Regions from separate parts of the Salinivibrio sp. IB574 genome, predicted to be linked through region 3. Evidence: predicted binding sites of a transcription regulator. Region 3 holds the regulator's gene; each other region holds the start of a gene.
What was found. The regulator PurR, encoded in region 3, represses purine synthesis genes. The targets are predictions, from matches to a motif close to TNANGNAAACGTTTNCNTNA.
Positions count from the first base shown of each region.

Region 1: the regulator PurR is predicted to act here: its motif matches at 2,302-2,321, upstream of pckA (phosphoenolpyruvate carboxykinase (ATP)).
Region 2: the regulator PurR is predicted to act here: its motif matches at 2,019-2,038, upstream of glpX (class II fructose-bisphosphatase).

Region 1 covers NZ_MUFN01000010.1:67,704-72,112, forward strand. The annotation lists gene BZJ17_RS06540 (AsmA family protein) at 1-386, opposite strand, end outside; gene pckA (phosphoenolpyruvate carboxykinase (ATP)) at 513-2,141, opposite strand; gene hslO (Hsp33 family molecular chaperone HslO) at 2,471-3,346, opposite strand; gene hslR (ribosome-associated heat shock protein Hsp15) at 3,389-3,793, opposite strand; gene gspC (type II secretion system protein GspC) at 3,995-4,409, shown strand, end outside.
Region 2 covers NZ_MUFN01000005.1:176,594-181,002, reverse strand. The annotation lists gene BZJ17_RS04300 (1,4-dihydroxy-2-naphthoate polyprenyltransferase) at 1-868, shown strand, start outside; gene rraA (ribonuclease E activity regulator RraA) at 988-1,506, shown strand; gene zapB (cell division protein ZapB) at 1,558-1,800, opposite strand; gene glpX (class II fructose-bisphosphatase) at 2,103-3,110, shown strand; gene BZJ17_RS04280 (metalloregulator ArsR/SmtB family transcription factor) at 3,240-3,860, shown strand; gene BZJ17_RS04275 (ferredoxin--NADP reductase) at 3,870-4,409, shown strand, end outside.
Region 3 covers NZ_MUFN01000012.1:60,410-64,818, forward strand. The annotation lists gene lpdA (dihydrolipoyl dehydrogenase) at 1-490, opposite strand, end outside; gene BZJ17_RS07555 (TfoX/Sxy family DNA transformation protein) at 775-1,368, opposite strand; cyclic di-GMP riboswitch class I at 1,484-1,583, opposite strand; gene purR (HTH-type transcriptional repressor PurR) at 1,763-2,767, opposite strand; gene BZJ17_RS07565 (heme ABC transporter ATP-binding protein) at 3,028-3,804, opposite strand; gene BZJ17_RS07570 (iron ABC transporter permease) at 3,801-4,409, opposite strand, start outside.

The sequences.
Region 1 (4,409 bases), on a different contig from region 3:
TCACTTAGTAGCACTCGACCAATAGTCAGCCCTTGAGGTAATTCCTGCAATGGGTTGGCGTCCAGCGCATCAAGGTCAATATCCATACCATCAATGCGTAGCCAAGCAATGTGTGGAAAGGTCGCGGGGTCTATATAAAGTTGTAGTTTGTCCGCATGCCAATCGGTTTGGGAGGCTTGATAATCCGGTTGGATCAATGTCAGTTGCAGTGGTGAGCGCCAGTGATACCCCACTTGTGCCACGGTGAGTTTACCGGGTAACAGGGTCTGGGCGAAGGCATTAAAGACAGGTGTGCTGTAACGGGTATGCAGAAGCACCACAACCACGAAAAGCGCGGTGACAATCAGGATGATCAAGCTGGCAAACAGTTTGGCCAGGATGCGCATGGGCAAATCCTATCGGAGCGAGAAACGGTGACGATGAATGGATTAAGACTGGCGCAAAAGTGGCCTAAATTCAACTGCTAGGCAAAAAGTACGCCCCATATTGCTATGGGGCGTAAGTGGGATGATTTAGTCGAGCTGAGGCCCGGCTGAAACCAAAGCAGCCCCTTCTGGGGTGTCGGTATACTTGTCGAAATTATCGATAAAGCGTTGGGCAAGGTCCTTCGCTTTGCTTTCCCACTGGAGTGGATCAACATAGGTGTCACGCGGGTCAAGGATGCCATCGTTGACCTCGTCGAGTGAGACGGGCACGGTGAGATTGAAGATAGGAATCGTCTTCGTTTCTGCTTTCTCAATCGAACCATCTAAGATAGCGTCAATAATGGCGCGGGTATCTTTAATCGAAATACGCTTGCCTGAGCCGTTCCAACCAGTATTCACTAGGTAGGCTTCTGCACCTGCCGCTTCCATACGTTTGACCAACACTTCTGCATACTTGGTTGGGTGCAAGGTCAAGAATGCGGCCCCGAAAGCAGCTGAGAAGGTGGGGGTTGGCTCTGTAATACCACGCTCAGTGCCGGCCAGCTTGGCGGTAAAGCCTGACAGGAAGTGATACTTGGTCTGCTCAGGCGTCAGTTTAGACACCGGCGGTAGCACGCCAAACGCATCCGCGGAGAGGAAGATCACCTTGTTGGCATGTCCGCCTTTCGACACTGGCTTAACGATATTATCGATGTGATAAATCGGGTAAGACACTCGGGTGTTTTCGGTTTTGGAGTTATCGTCAAAGTCGATACGGCCATCACCGCGTACGGTGACGTTTTCAAGCAGCGCATCGCGGCGAATGGCATTGTAAATATCGGGCTCTGCTTCTTTGGACAGCTTAATGGTTTTTGCATAGCAGCCGCCTTCAAAGTTAAACACACCATGATCGTCCCAGCCGTGTTCGTCGTCGCCAATCAGCTGACGCTTCGGATCGGTGGAGAGGGTTGTTTTACCCGTGCCAGATAGGCCGAAGAAAATCGCGACGTCGCCGTCTTTGCCCATATTTGCCGAGCAGTGCATGGATGCGATGTCTTGCAAGGGCAAGAAATAATTCATCATGGCGAACATGCCTTTTTTCATCTCGCCACCGTACCATGTCCCGCCGATAAGCTGCATGCGCTCGGTAAGATTGAAGACCGTGAAGTTTTCCGAGTTCAAACCATGCTCGCGCCATTTATTGTTGACGCATTTAGCACCGTTCATGACCACGAAGTCTGGCTCAAAGTCTTTTAGCTCTTCATCGGTAGGACGGATAAACATGTTTTTCACAAAGTGCGCTTGCCACGCCACTTCGGTGATCACACGGATCCGTAAACGTGTGTTAGGGTTGGCACCGCAGTAGCCATCAATCACAAACAGACGTTTGCCAGAGAGTTGCTGGGTAACCAAGGCTTTTAAATCTTTCCAAACGGCGTGATCAATCGGCTTGTTATCGTTTTTCCCTTGATCGGACCACCACACGGTATCGCGGGTGGTGTCATCACGCACAATGTATTTGTCTTTCGGTGAGCGGCCAGTAAAAATACCGGTATCCACCGCCACAGCGCCGAGCTCAGTCACCACGCCTTTTTCATAGCCTTCCAGCCCAGGTTTGGTTTCTTCTTCGAACAGCTGTTCATAAGAGGGATTGCGAATGACTTCTTTGACATTTTCCAGACCATGACGGGAAAGATCGATGCCGGCGACTTCGGATTCGACGTTTAGGACAGTCATAGGTGCTCCTTGGGGTAAGATGTTGTTAACTGTCTTTATGCTAGCAACCTGAATAGTGCCATTCAGGGAGTTACTGCAAAAAATTACCGCACGCACACTAGGGCTATTTTGATTGTAGGGTACTGACCACCAGGTGACGTGACTCCCTCTATGGTAACGCTTAGTTAAACGTTTGCGCTACCCACAGAGCTCTTATTGTTTGTACAAAATTAATGCGCAAAAAAATGTGAGATGTGTCCGAGGAGACCAAGAAAAAAGCCAGCTTGATGCTGGCTTTTGAACTAAGTTGGGTTTCTTTGTTTTATGCAACTAAATATGTAGCACGTTTTTCACTGCATTTGTGACGATGAATCGGCGTTTTGCTCAAAGATGGCCGCGACATCGACGCTGTCAAACGCATAATCACTGCCGCAATAATCACAGTGCAAACGAATCGTGCCCATTTCTGCAATCATTTTATCGACTTCGCTGCGCTCTATGGCGGCTATCGCTTGTGCACTTCGCTCGCGTGAGCAGCTGCATTTGAAGCATACTGACTGAGGATCGAAAACGGTCACGCTTTCTTGGTGATATAGACGATAAAGGACATCTTTTGCGTCAAGGCCAAATAATTCATCATTTTTAACGGTTTCAGTCAGCTTCGCCAAATGGTCAAAGTCGTTATCGTCCCCTTTGCCGTCAGGTAGCACTTGCAGCATCATTCCGGCCGCGTGACGTTTGCCATCAAACTCACCGGTGCGCAACCAAAGTCGCGTTTCCAGTTGCTCTGAACGCGCAAAGTAGTCTTCAAGGCAGCCTTGCAGATGATCCGAGTCTAAGCCCACAATGCCTTGATAGCGTTCGCCGTCGACCGGTTCGATGGTGATAATGAGCTGCCCCTTACCGAGCATCTCAGGTAGGGTAGCATCGGCTTTGATGTCGCCTTTCAGGCGTGCGGTACCGCGCAGTTGCTGCTGGTGATCACCATTGATTACCGCCAGGGATACCGGACCGTCACCTTGCAGTTGCACGGTAATCGAGCCTTCAAATTTTAAGGTGGCAGTGAGCAAGCTGGTGGCGACAAGCATCTCCCCCAGTAGCGCTTGGACGGGCGCAGGGTAATCTTGGTTTTCCAAGATGCGTTGATAGGTTTCATCGAGCTTGACCAGCTCACCACGCACAGACACATCTTTAAATAGGTAACGGTGTAGTTGATCGTTTGACATGCAATCTCTCTCCGGCTTAGGGCCTGGTTAGTGGGATCGGCCTTACTCTATGCCTTGTTTAAACTTACGAATATCTCGGCGTTGTTTCTTATCCGGCCGGCTTTCTGGGCGCGGATTGTGTGCGTGTAAGCGACGCATTTCCGTGTTGTGCTCACGCTGTTTGATACTGTTTTGGGTTTCTTGATACAGCGTTTGCGCAATCGGCGCGCCCTGACGCTGCTCTGATAATTCTAATACAGTAATGGTTTTTTCTTCGTGTCCTTGCCGAAGTCGGATCTCAGCACCTACTTCAACCATTTTGCTAGGTTTGGCGCGCTGGCCATTATAATGCACCTTGCCGCCGTCAATCATGTTGCGTGCGATTGACCGTGTTTTGTAGAACCGAGCGGCCCATAGCCACTTGTCTAGCCTGACTGCCGTCAAGGGCGCCGATGCGTGTGTTTTCATGACTCAACTCCTGCGCAATCCGGATGGGCGACATTAGCACAAAAATTCCTTTAGAGCAGTATCACAGCGTCGAGGTATAATCCGACCTAAATGTGCTGCCTTCGTTAGGATGTGGGGTTACGACAAAAATGAAAAATTCTCAATATCACATCGTGTTTTTGCTAGTATGCCCAGCTTTTCGTAATCTAATGATGGAACTTGATGGCAAAAAAAGCCATCAATGGACACTCGGTGACTCAATTTGGTTTGGAAGGGATGATGCGTAAGGCAGGACGCCAGCATGGCACGTTTACTGTGTCACCGCAGCAAGTGACACGGCTCGCGACGTGGCTAAACATTTTACTGTTTCTCGTACTGGCTTGGTTAGCTGGGCGAATGGTGTGGGCGTTTTATGCGCCTGCACCTGCACCTGTATTGCCTGCAGCAAGCCAGTCGGCGTCGTCCTCTCGTGCTGCGACGGACCCTTTTTCGTTGGCACCTATCGTCAATGCCCAATTGTTTGGGCGTTACCAAGCGGCCGCCCAACCCACGCAACATGCGGTGACCAATGTGCCCGAAACCCGGCTACGCCTAACTTTGGTTGGCGTGGTGGCCAGTAACGATCCTAAGCGTGCAT
Region 2 (4,409 bases), on a different contig from region 3:
TCGGCCCAAGACCTTGCCCCTTGCCATTACCTCTATTTTATGTGGCAGCGCGGTCGCCGCCTCACAAGGGCGTCTTTCTTGGTCGATTAGCGCCATGGCCTTGGTCACCGCGTTATTACTGCAGATCTTGTCTAACCTCGCCAATGATTATGGCGATGCGGTGAAAGGGACAGATAACGCCGCGCGCCTAGGCCCGATGCGCGCTATTCAGTCAGGACACGTGAGTATCGCTACCATGCGGCGTGCGCTCATCCTCAACGTACTACTCACGCTCATTAGTGGTGGCAGTTTAATTGCCATTGCCTGCCAACAACCGACTGATATCGTCAGTTTTCTGCTACTCGGTGTCATGGCCATTGTGGCGGCCATTACCTACACCGTGGGCAATAAACCCTATGGCTATCGTGGGCTGGGGGATCTCTCCGTGTTGATGTTTTTCGGTTGGCTGGGTGTCGCTGGGACCTACTATTTACAAGTTGGACACATTGACTCGCTAGTTATCCTCCCCGCCACCGCATGCGGCTTACTCGCAGTGGGAGTGCTCAACATCAATAACCTACGCGACATTGATAACGATCGCGCCTGTGGCAAACATACGCTTGTGGTACGGTTAGGCCCACATCGAGGTCGCCAGTATCATGTGATTTTGCTTGCCAGTGCCGTGGTTTGCTATTCGCTGTTTGCCGCGCTCACCTTCCAAGCTTGGCTGGGATGGTTGTTTCTCGCCGGCGTTCCCTTATTGATTCGCCATGGCCGTGAAGTGTATCAAGCCGCAAGCGCCACCGCATTGCGTCCTATGATGGGAAACATGGTACGTTGTGCATTGGTCACCAATGGCCTTTTTATGACCGGTATGCTGTTAGTGTAATCAGGGCACAGATTGTCCCCTTTTGCATTGCAAAGCCTTATCGGCCCGTTATACTTGGACTAGCCTTGTTGGCAACCGCATGTTGTCAGCCTTTTTCTGCCTCAACAAGAAGTTAGACTATGGAATACAATACCTCGGAACTATGCGACATGTATCTTGAACAAGTGGATGTCGTGGAGCCAATGTTTAGCTCTTACGGGGGCCGCAGTGCGTTTGGTGGCCAGATTACAACCGTTAAATGCTTTGAGGATAATGGCCTTATCCGCGAGCTTGCTGAACAAGACGGTCAGCAACGAATCATGTTGATTGATGGCGGTGGCTCACTGCGCCGTGCGTTGATTGATGGCGAAATTGCACAGCTTGCTGCTGATAACGATTGGGCAGGTATGATTGTGTATGGCTGCGTCCGTGATGTTGACACCATTGATGAGATTGATATCGGTATTCAAGCACTGGCATCGATTCCGGTCGGCGCGGATGAACAAGGCACAGGGGAAACCGACGTTCCCGTCAACTTTGGCGGTGTGACTTTCCTCCCGGACGATCATGTCTATGCAGATACGACCGGCGTGATCCTCTCACCCGACGCGCTCACCATGGATAGCGTCGACGTTGATGACGAGGAAGACGACGACTAATACGTCGCCTCACGCGGATAGAAAAACAGAGCCAATCGGCTCTGTTTTTGTTTATTCGACGTTCTCAATCTTGCCCAGCAAGCTACGAATACGGTTTTGCCACGCTTCTTGCTCTTCACGCAGTTTGGCGTTTTCTTGCTCGAGGCTTTCACGGCTTTCTTTCACCGAGGCTGCATCACGCTCTAGCGCGTCATTCTTTTCTTTCAGCTCTTCGATTTCCATTTGCAGCAGCGAAATGGTATCCACCGCCATTTGTACTTTTGCTTCGAGTTGTTCTAATACTTCCAATGACATCAAGGCCACCTTATTTCTGACGATTGATCCCGTTACTACTGACATCAGCAGCAACCCGTGCAACGTGATTGTGCACCCCGCTGTTATTGTACCGAGCGCACGCTAGACTGCCACTGTTCTCGCGCCTTGCCAACGCACAAGTGCACAAAAATCCAGCATATTTGGTGTTATTCCTGATCCGGCTGACGTGTATTTCCACATATCCTCTGCTCACAGGCGTACGCAAACGTTTTCTATTTCTGGTAAACTGGCGCGCGCTCACTGGGCTGACCAGTTTTTGTGGCTTTTATCTTGGAGTACTCATGAAACGCGATCTCGCACTGGCTTTCTCTCGTGTCACCGAAGGCGCCGCCCTTGCCGGTTATAAATGGCTGGGCCGTGGCGATAAAAATGCAGCGGATGGTGCAGCCGTTGCCGTGATGCGTACCTTACTGAACCTCACCGAGATTGATGGTGAAATTGTGATTGGCGAGGGCGAAATAGACGACGCGCCGATGCTCTATATCGGTGAACAAGTCGGCTTGGGCGGCGACGCGGTCGATATTGCCGTCGATCCGATTGAAGGCACACGCATGACGGCCATGGGGCAAGCGAATGCCCTGGCGGTACTGGCCGCCGGCGAGAAAGGTAGCTTTTTAAAAGCGCCGGATATGTACATGGAAAAACTGGTAGTGGGACCGGGCGCCAAAGGTGCCATTGACCTGCACAAGCCCCTGCTCGAGAACTTAGAAAATATCGCCATCGCCCTAGGCAAAACCCTAGATACGCTGGTCGTCGCCACCTTGGCAAAGCCTCGTCATGACGCCATCATCGCCACTATGCAGCAACGCGGGATCCGAGTTTTCGCCTTTCCCGATGGCGACGTGGCCGCCTCAATTCTTACCTGCATGCCTGAAAGCGAAGTAGATGTGATGGTCGGCATTGGCGGTGCGCCGGAAGGTGTGGTGTCAGCCGCCGTTATTCGCGCCCTAGGCGGCGACATGCAAGGACGTTTGCTCCCTCGCCACGAAGTCAAAGACGATACCCCAGAGAACCGCGCTTTTGGTGAGCAAGAAATAGCCCGTTGCCAAGAAATGGGGATCCAAGCCCACCAAGTACTGACGTTGTCCGACATGGCGAGCAGCGATAACGTTGTCTTTGCCGCCACTGGGATCACCAAAGGGGACTTGCTAGATGGCATTAGCCGCCAAGGCGATCTGGCCACCACAGAAACCCTGGTGGTACGCGGTCAATGTCGTACCATACGCCGCATCCGCTCGACCCACTATTTAAGCCGTAAAGACGACGCCATCAAGCATCACATCTTATAACTCAGCGGGCAGCCAATGTGCTGCCCTGACTGGTCAAGTGGATTGATTTCGATTACCCTTTTGTAAACACTTTGCTTTATTTAGTTGTGTGCTGCTGGGCAGCGTATTGGGGTAATCACTATCACTACCATCAAGTCTACCGATCGCATTCTCGATACCCTTAAACGAGAAGGCAGTGTCAGCGCAAAAACCCTCGCGCAATCGCTGGGGATGACCACGATGGGCGTGCGCCAACACTTACAGAGCCTTGAGCGAGAAGGGCTGGTTGATTTCGAAGATGTGCGCGCCAAAGTGGGCCGCCCCACCCGCCACTGGTCGCTCACGGCCAGTGGTCATAGCCGTTTTGCAGACAGTCATAACGATCTGTCGATCACCTTGATTGACTCCGTCCAAGACGTGTTTGGCGAGCAGGGCGTCGAAAAAGTGATCGCGCAACGAGAAGCGCGAACCCTTGCGCAATATCAAGATGCACTAAAAGATTGCGATAATTTAGAGGCTAAATTGCAAACCTTGGCGTATCTTAGAGAGAGCGAGGGGTATATGGCCGAGCTCCAACAGGATGGCGCCGACTACATATTGATTGAACATCACTGCCCTATCTGCCACGCAGCCAAAACGTGTCCGGCGCTTTGCCGTTCAGAAATACAATTATTTCAACGCCTTTTAGGTAATGCTTACCGTATCGAGCGCGAAGAGCACATCGTGTCCGGGCAACGTCGCTGTACATATCGAATCGGAGAAAAGACGTGAGGAGGTAATATGGCCACTTGGATCAAGGCTGAAGTTGTGGAGAACCAACATTGGACGAAGGATCTCTTCAGCCTGGTGTTATCCGCCCCTATTGAACCCTTTACCGCCGGCCAGTTTACAAAACTGGGGATGGAGATCGACGGTAAACTCATTCAACGCGCCTACTCGTTTGTAAACCCTCCTCAAAGTAAGTATCACGAAGTCTATGCCACACGTGTCGCCGATGGACTCATGTCGCCGCGACTGCATGCGCTAGAGCCGGGTGAAACCGTGATGATCACCAAAGATCCCGCAGGCTACTTCACCTTGGATGAAGTGCCGCAAGGCCAACATTTGTGGATGCTCGCCACCGGTACCGCCATTGGTCCTTATCTGTCGATTATGGAGCAAGGGGATGTTTGGTCACGGTTTAGAAAGGTTATCTTGGTGCATGCGGTAAGATTCGCGGCGGATCTGACCTATCAAGCACGCATCAACGCACTACAAGAAAAATACCCCGATCAGTTAGTCGTGCAACCGTTCGTGAGTCGCGAGCCCACCGCGGGCGCC
Region 3 (4,409 bases):
AGGTGCGGGTTTTGAACGACGTTAGACCCATCACGAGGTTAATCAGAAAAAACGGGAAAATCGGGATCAGGCGGAGGGTCAACAGATACAAGCTACCGTCTTTCTCTATGCCGCGATTAATGGTATCGAGCTTATTGCCAAATTTGGCTTGGACCCAGTCGCGCAACATAAAGCGACTCACCAAGAAGGCGAGGGTGGCGCCAATCGAGCTAGCAAAGGAGACCAACACCAATGCCCACCAAAAGCCGAAGAGTGCCGCGCCCAATAAACTCGCCACTGCCGCACCCGGTAAGGACAGGGCGGTCATCACTACATAGCCGACAAAAAACACCAGGCTTGCGGTGGTCGCGTTTTCGATAATGTAATCATTCAATGCCACTTGTTGTGCTTTGGCGTTTTCAAGCGTGAGCCACTGGCTGAGATCTAAACTGAACCAAAGTGTTACAAGCGCCACCACCACTAAACCAAGCAATATCTTTTTTACTGGCATACTGTGTCTCGTCCGATAGTAAATGGGTCCCAGTTATTACTTTAGGTACTGTAGCTGAATTAACTGGCTGATTTGTCGGTTACATTGAGGAACTGTGTCCTTAATCGTACCTTTAACCAGACCCGACCGATCGCAAGAAACTTTCGTTTTCTGTCTGAAATTAGTTTGAATGATGATTTATTGAGCGTTTAGTGCGTTCAGAAAAAGCGACACCGCCATAAAGGCGGTGTTGGACGCGAACATTGCTCACAAAAAAGGTAGAGAGGTATAGGTGTTGTGAGGAATTAATTTTCTAAATGTTGTAATAATTCTTGGCGACGTTGAGGTGGAACCACAGACCAATGTTTGCCAGTAATCGCGCCTTCTAGTGACCACAGTAACTCCAAGCTTAGCTCTTTTTCATGCGCCGAGAGAAGAGCTTTATAGGCATTAACGGCACCTTGTTGCTGCAAATCTGCTGGAGATGTAATACCTGCTTTTTTGAGCATACGTTCGGTTGCCAGCCGTAAATTAGGTAGATCTTTTAATCTTGTTGGCGAAGTCCTGTTTTTCTCAGCTCGATCTCGCTTCGCTACTTCTAGGGCGTATTTTGCTTCTGACAATAACTTTTCTTCATCGTCCCACCATTCTTTTGGTATTGCAAAATACTTAGTTACAACTGGAAATCCTCTTTTCTTATACACGTAGGGCTCGAGGCCTTGTTGTTTTAATAGTGTTTCATTTTCTTTTCCGGCTCGTAAGTGGAGCTGGTTTTCTACGACTAAAACGAACATGGTATCGTCACAGAAAATACCGAATCCGCCAAACATTGAACGGGACTTAATGCTGCCAAATTTGGCAAATAACTTCATTGCATTCTTTAAAGCTGGTTTATCCATTTGATTAATATCTCGATGAATTACTAATGCCCAAAAAAGACGTCAAAATGTAACAAGGCAAAACCACAGAGTTGTCAACGATCTATCAAATAGTTGTCAGCTTCGATCATCAATTGTTGGCAACCCCGCTGCCATCAACTCCAAAACACTAGTGGAAGTTATTAGGCCGGTGGCTTTGCGTCCCATGCTTTCGCCATGGTTTGCCTTGTTCAAACGCTATTAAGCATATAATAATTAGACAGTGATGTCGTCCCAAGCAGCATTTAAAAGTGTGATCTTAGTTCAAGAGAGCTGTAAATGATTAATGGCTAAGTGAAGGGTTTATCGAGTTGTCTCTCATTAGACACACCGTCTCACAAAGGAGACGGTGTGTCATAAAAGTGTAATAAAAACACTAATCTATGATTTTAACTGATTGTCGACTCACTAGTGCAGGTTGCATTTCGAACACTTGCTGCTGAGTCTCGTTGTTGGCAATTCGCGCGAGCAAGAGCTTGACGGCTGTTTTGCCTAAACGGCGTTTAGGCTGGTGAATAGTTGTCAATGGTGGCGAGAAATACTCGGTGAGATCAATGTTATCGTAACCAATCACCGATATATCATCTGGCACTTTCAAGCCGTACTCGTTAAACGTACTAATCGCCGCTAATGCCATAATGTCATTAAAGCAAAAGACAGCGGTCGGGCGGTCTGACATTGTCGCCAATTGCTTCGCGGCAATTTGTGCTTGATCGGCTTCGAAATCCGCTTCAATCAGCCAGTTTTCATTCACTGTAATGTGGGCTTCTTTTAACGCACGGAAATAACCGTTTAAGCGATGCTTACAGGTATTTTTATCCATTTGGCCGGAAATACAGCCAATTTTAGTATGTCCATTATCAATAAAGTGTTTGGTGGCAAGGTAACCGCCTAATTCAGCATTATCTTCTATACGGTCTGTATCGATATGGTGACTGCCCCAATCCATCACGACCATAGGCAGATCGCGTTTTTTTTCTAATAACAGCATCAAATCTTCGTTGAGATCAGAGCACACCACAATGAGTCCGTCGACGCGCTTTTCTGACAACATACGCAGGTAGTCGCGTTGCTTTTCGAGGTTACCCTCGGTATTGCAGAGAATCAGCGTGTAGCCTTGCTTGTAGCAATAGTCTTCCACACCGTGAACAAGCTCGGCGAAAAAGGGGTTGGTGGATTTGGTCACCAGCATTCCCAGTGTACGTGTTGTGTTGCATTTCAAGCTTCGCGCCACAGCACTTGGGGCGTAGTTTAACTCTTCAACCGCTTGCCATACTTTCTCAGTCGTCTTCTCGGCGACAAAGCGGGTTTTGTTTATCACGTGTGACACCGTCGTGGTCGATACACCGGCGAGACGCGCGACATCTTTAATCGTTGCCATCTTGATTCTTCTTTGTAGTAATGCGTAGGGATCGTTACTCGCGACCTTACAGAAAAACGCCGCTGTTCGTCAGCGGCGATGTCTTTCACAATCCCGGCACATCAGACGGTTGCGAAGGTAACGAATCCGATTTCATCCATTCTCATAGCTAATCGGTTGCGCTCTCAGTTTACTTAGGTTGGCGCACACTCGCAATTGGTCTGATCAGCGAAAATGGACTAACAGACGGTTTTGTGAGCCAGCTATGATGTATTTATCAATTAAGACACGATCAGTGGGCAGTTATGCTCCGGATGAGTCAGAACGGTCAGCGGGTATTGGTAGATGTCTGCCACTCTATCACTACTAAAACACTGCCACGGATCGCCGGATAGGACGATTCGAGCTTCTTTCAGAAAATGCAGTTGATCGGCGTATTGCGCCGCCAAATTCAGATCGTGCAACACCAATAGCACTGTCATTCCTTGGTCAGCGAGTGCTCGACAGCGCTTTAGGGTGTAATGTTGATGGGTAATATCTAAGGCCGAAGTGGGTTCATCCAGCATCAGTATCGCTTGATCCGGTGCGGTTTGCGCTAGCTGTAATGACACGCGTGCCATGTGTACGCGTTGTTTTTCACCGCCAGATAGAATCGGATACGGTCGATGAGCAAGATGGCTAATATCCCATGCCGTTAGTTGCTCGTTGGCAAGGGCTGCGATCTGTTCTCGGTTTGCCTTTAGTGGTGTCGCCCCCATCTCGACCACTTCTTGCGCGGAGAATGCAAACGTGAGGCCGCTATGTTGGGGAAGGAAGGCAACTCGTCGGGCAAATTCTTCGCCTTGCCACTGGCTTTTGGGCTGTTGCCAAAACTGCACACTGCCATGCTGATGTTTGTCGCTAATCAATTGCTTTAACAGTGTACTTTTCCCCGCACCATTCGGCCCGAGTAAAACGTGTAACTGGCCGGCAGTAAAGGCGAGATCAATCTCGCTTAGCAGTTGACGGCCGTTAAGCGCATAGCTGAGCTTGGAGATTTGAAGGGCAGAATCTGTCATTCGTGAACCACTGCTTTTCGTTGTTGAATAAGAAGCCATAGAAAGAAAGGAGCACCCATTAGGGCGGTAATAATGCCAACAGGCAATTCGGCGGGGGCGACAATGACACGGGCAACAATATCGGCCAAGGTTAGTAACAGGGCACCAAGAATGGCTGATAAGGGCACTAGTGTGCGATGATCCGGGCCGGCAATTAAACGTCCAATGTGTGGGATCACTAGACCCACAAAGCCGATAAGACCGGCAGCACTTACCGCAATGCCCATTCCCGCCGCGGTCACAACAATGAGTAGGCGTTTTAAATGGTGTACATCAATGCCCAAATACGCCGCTTCGTTTTCACCGAGCAAAAGGGCATTTAAGTGGCTTGCGCGCTGGTAGGCAAATACCGTGAGTAAGCATGCAGCGATGCCAGTGAGAACAATTTGTCCCCAAGTCGCACCGGTCAGCGACCCCATCGACCAAAGGGCGATGTCTCGTAACGTTTGATTATCCGCAACATAGTTAATCAAGCCTAATGCAGCGCCGGACAAAGCACTGATCGCAATGCCCGCTAGCAACATGATGGTCACCGAACTGCCCATGGCCGTTGTGCCAATTCTGTA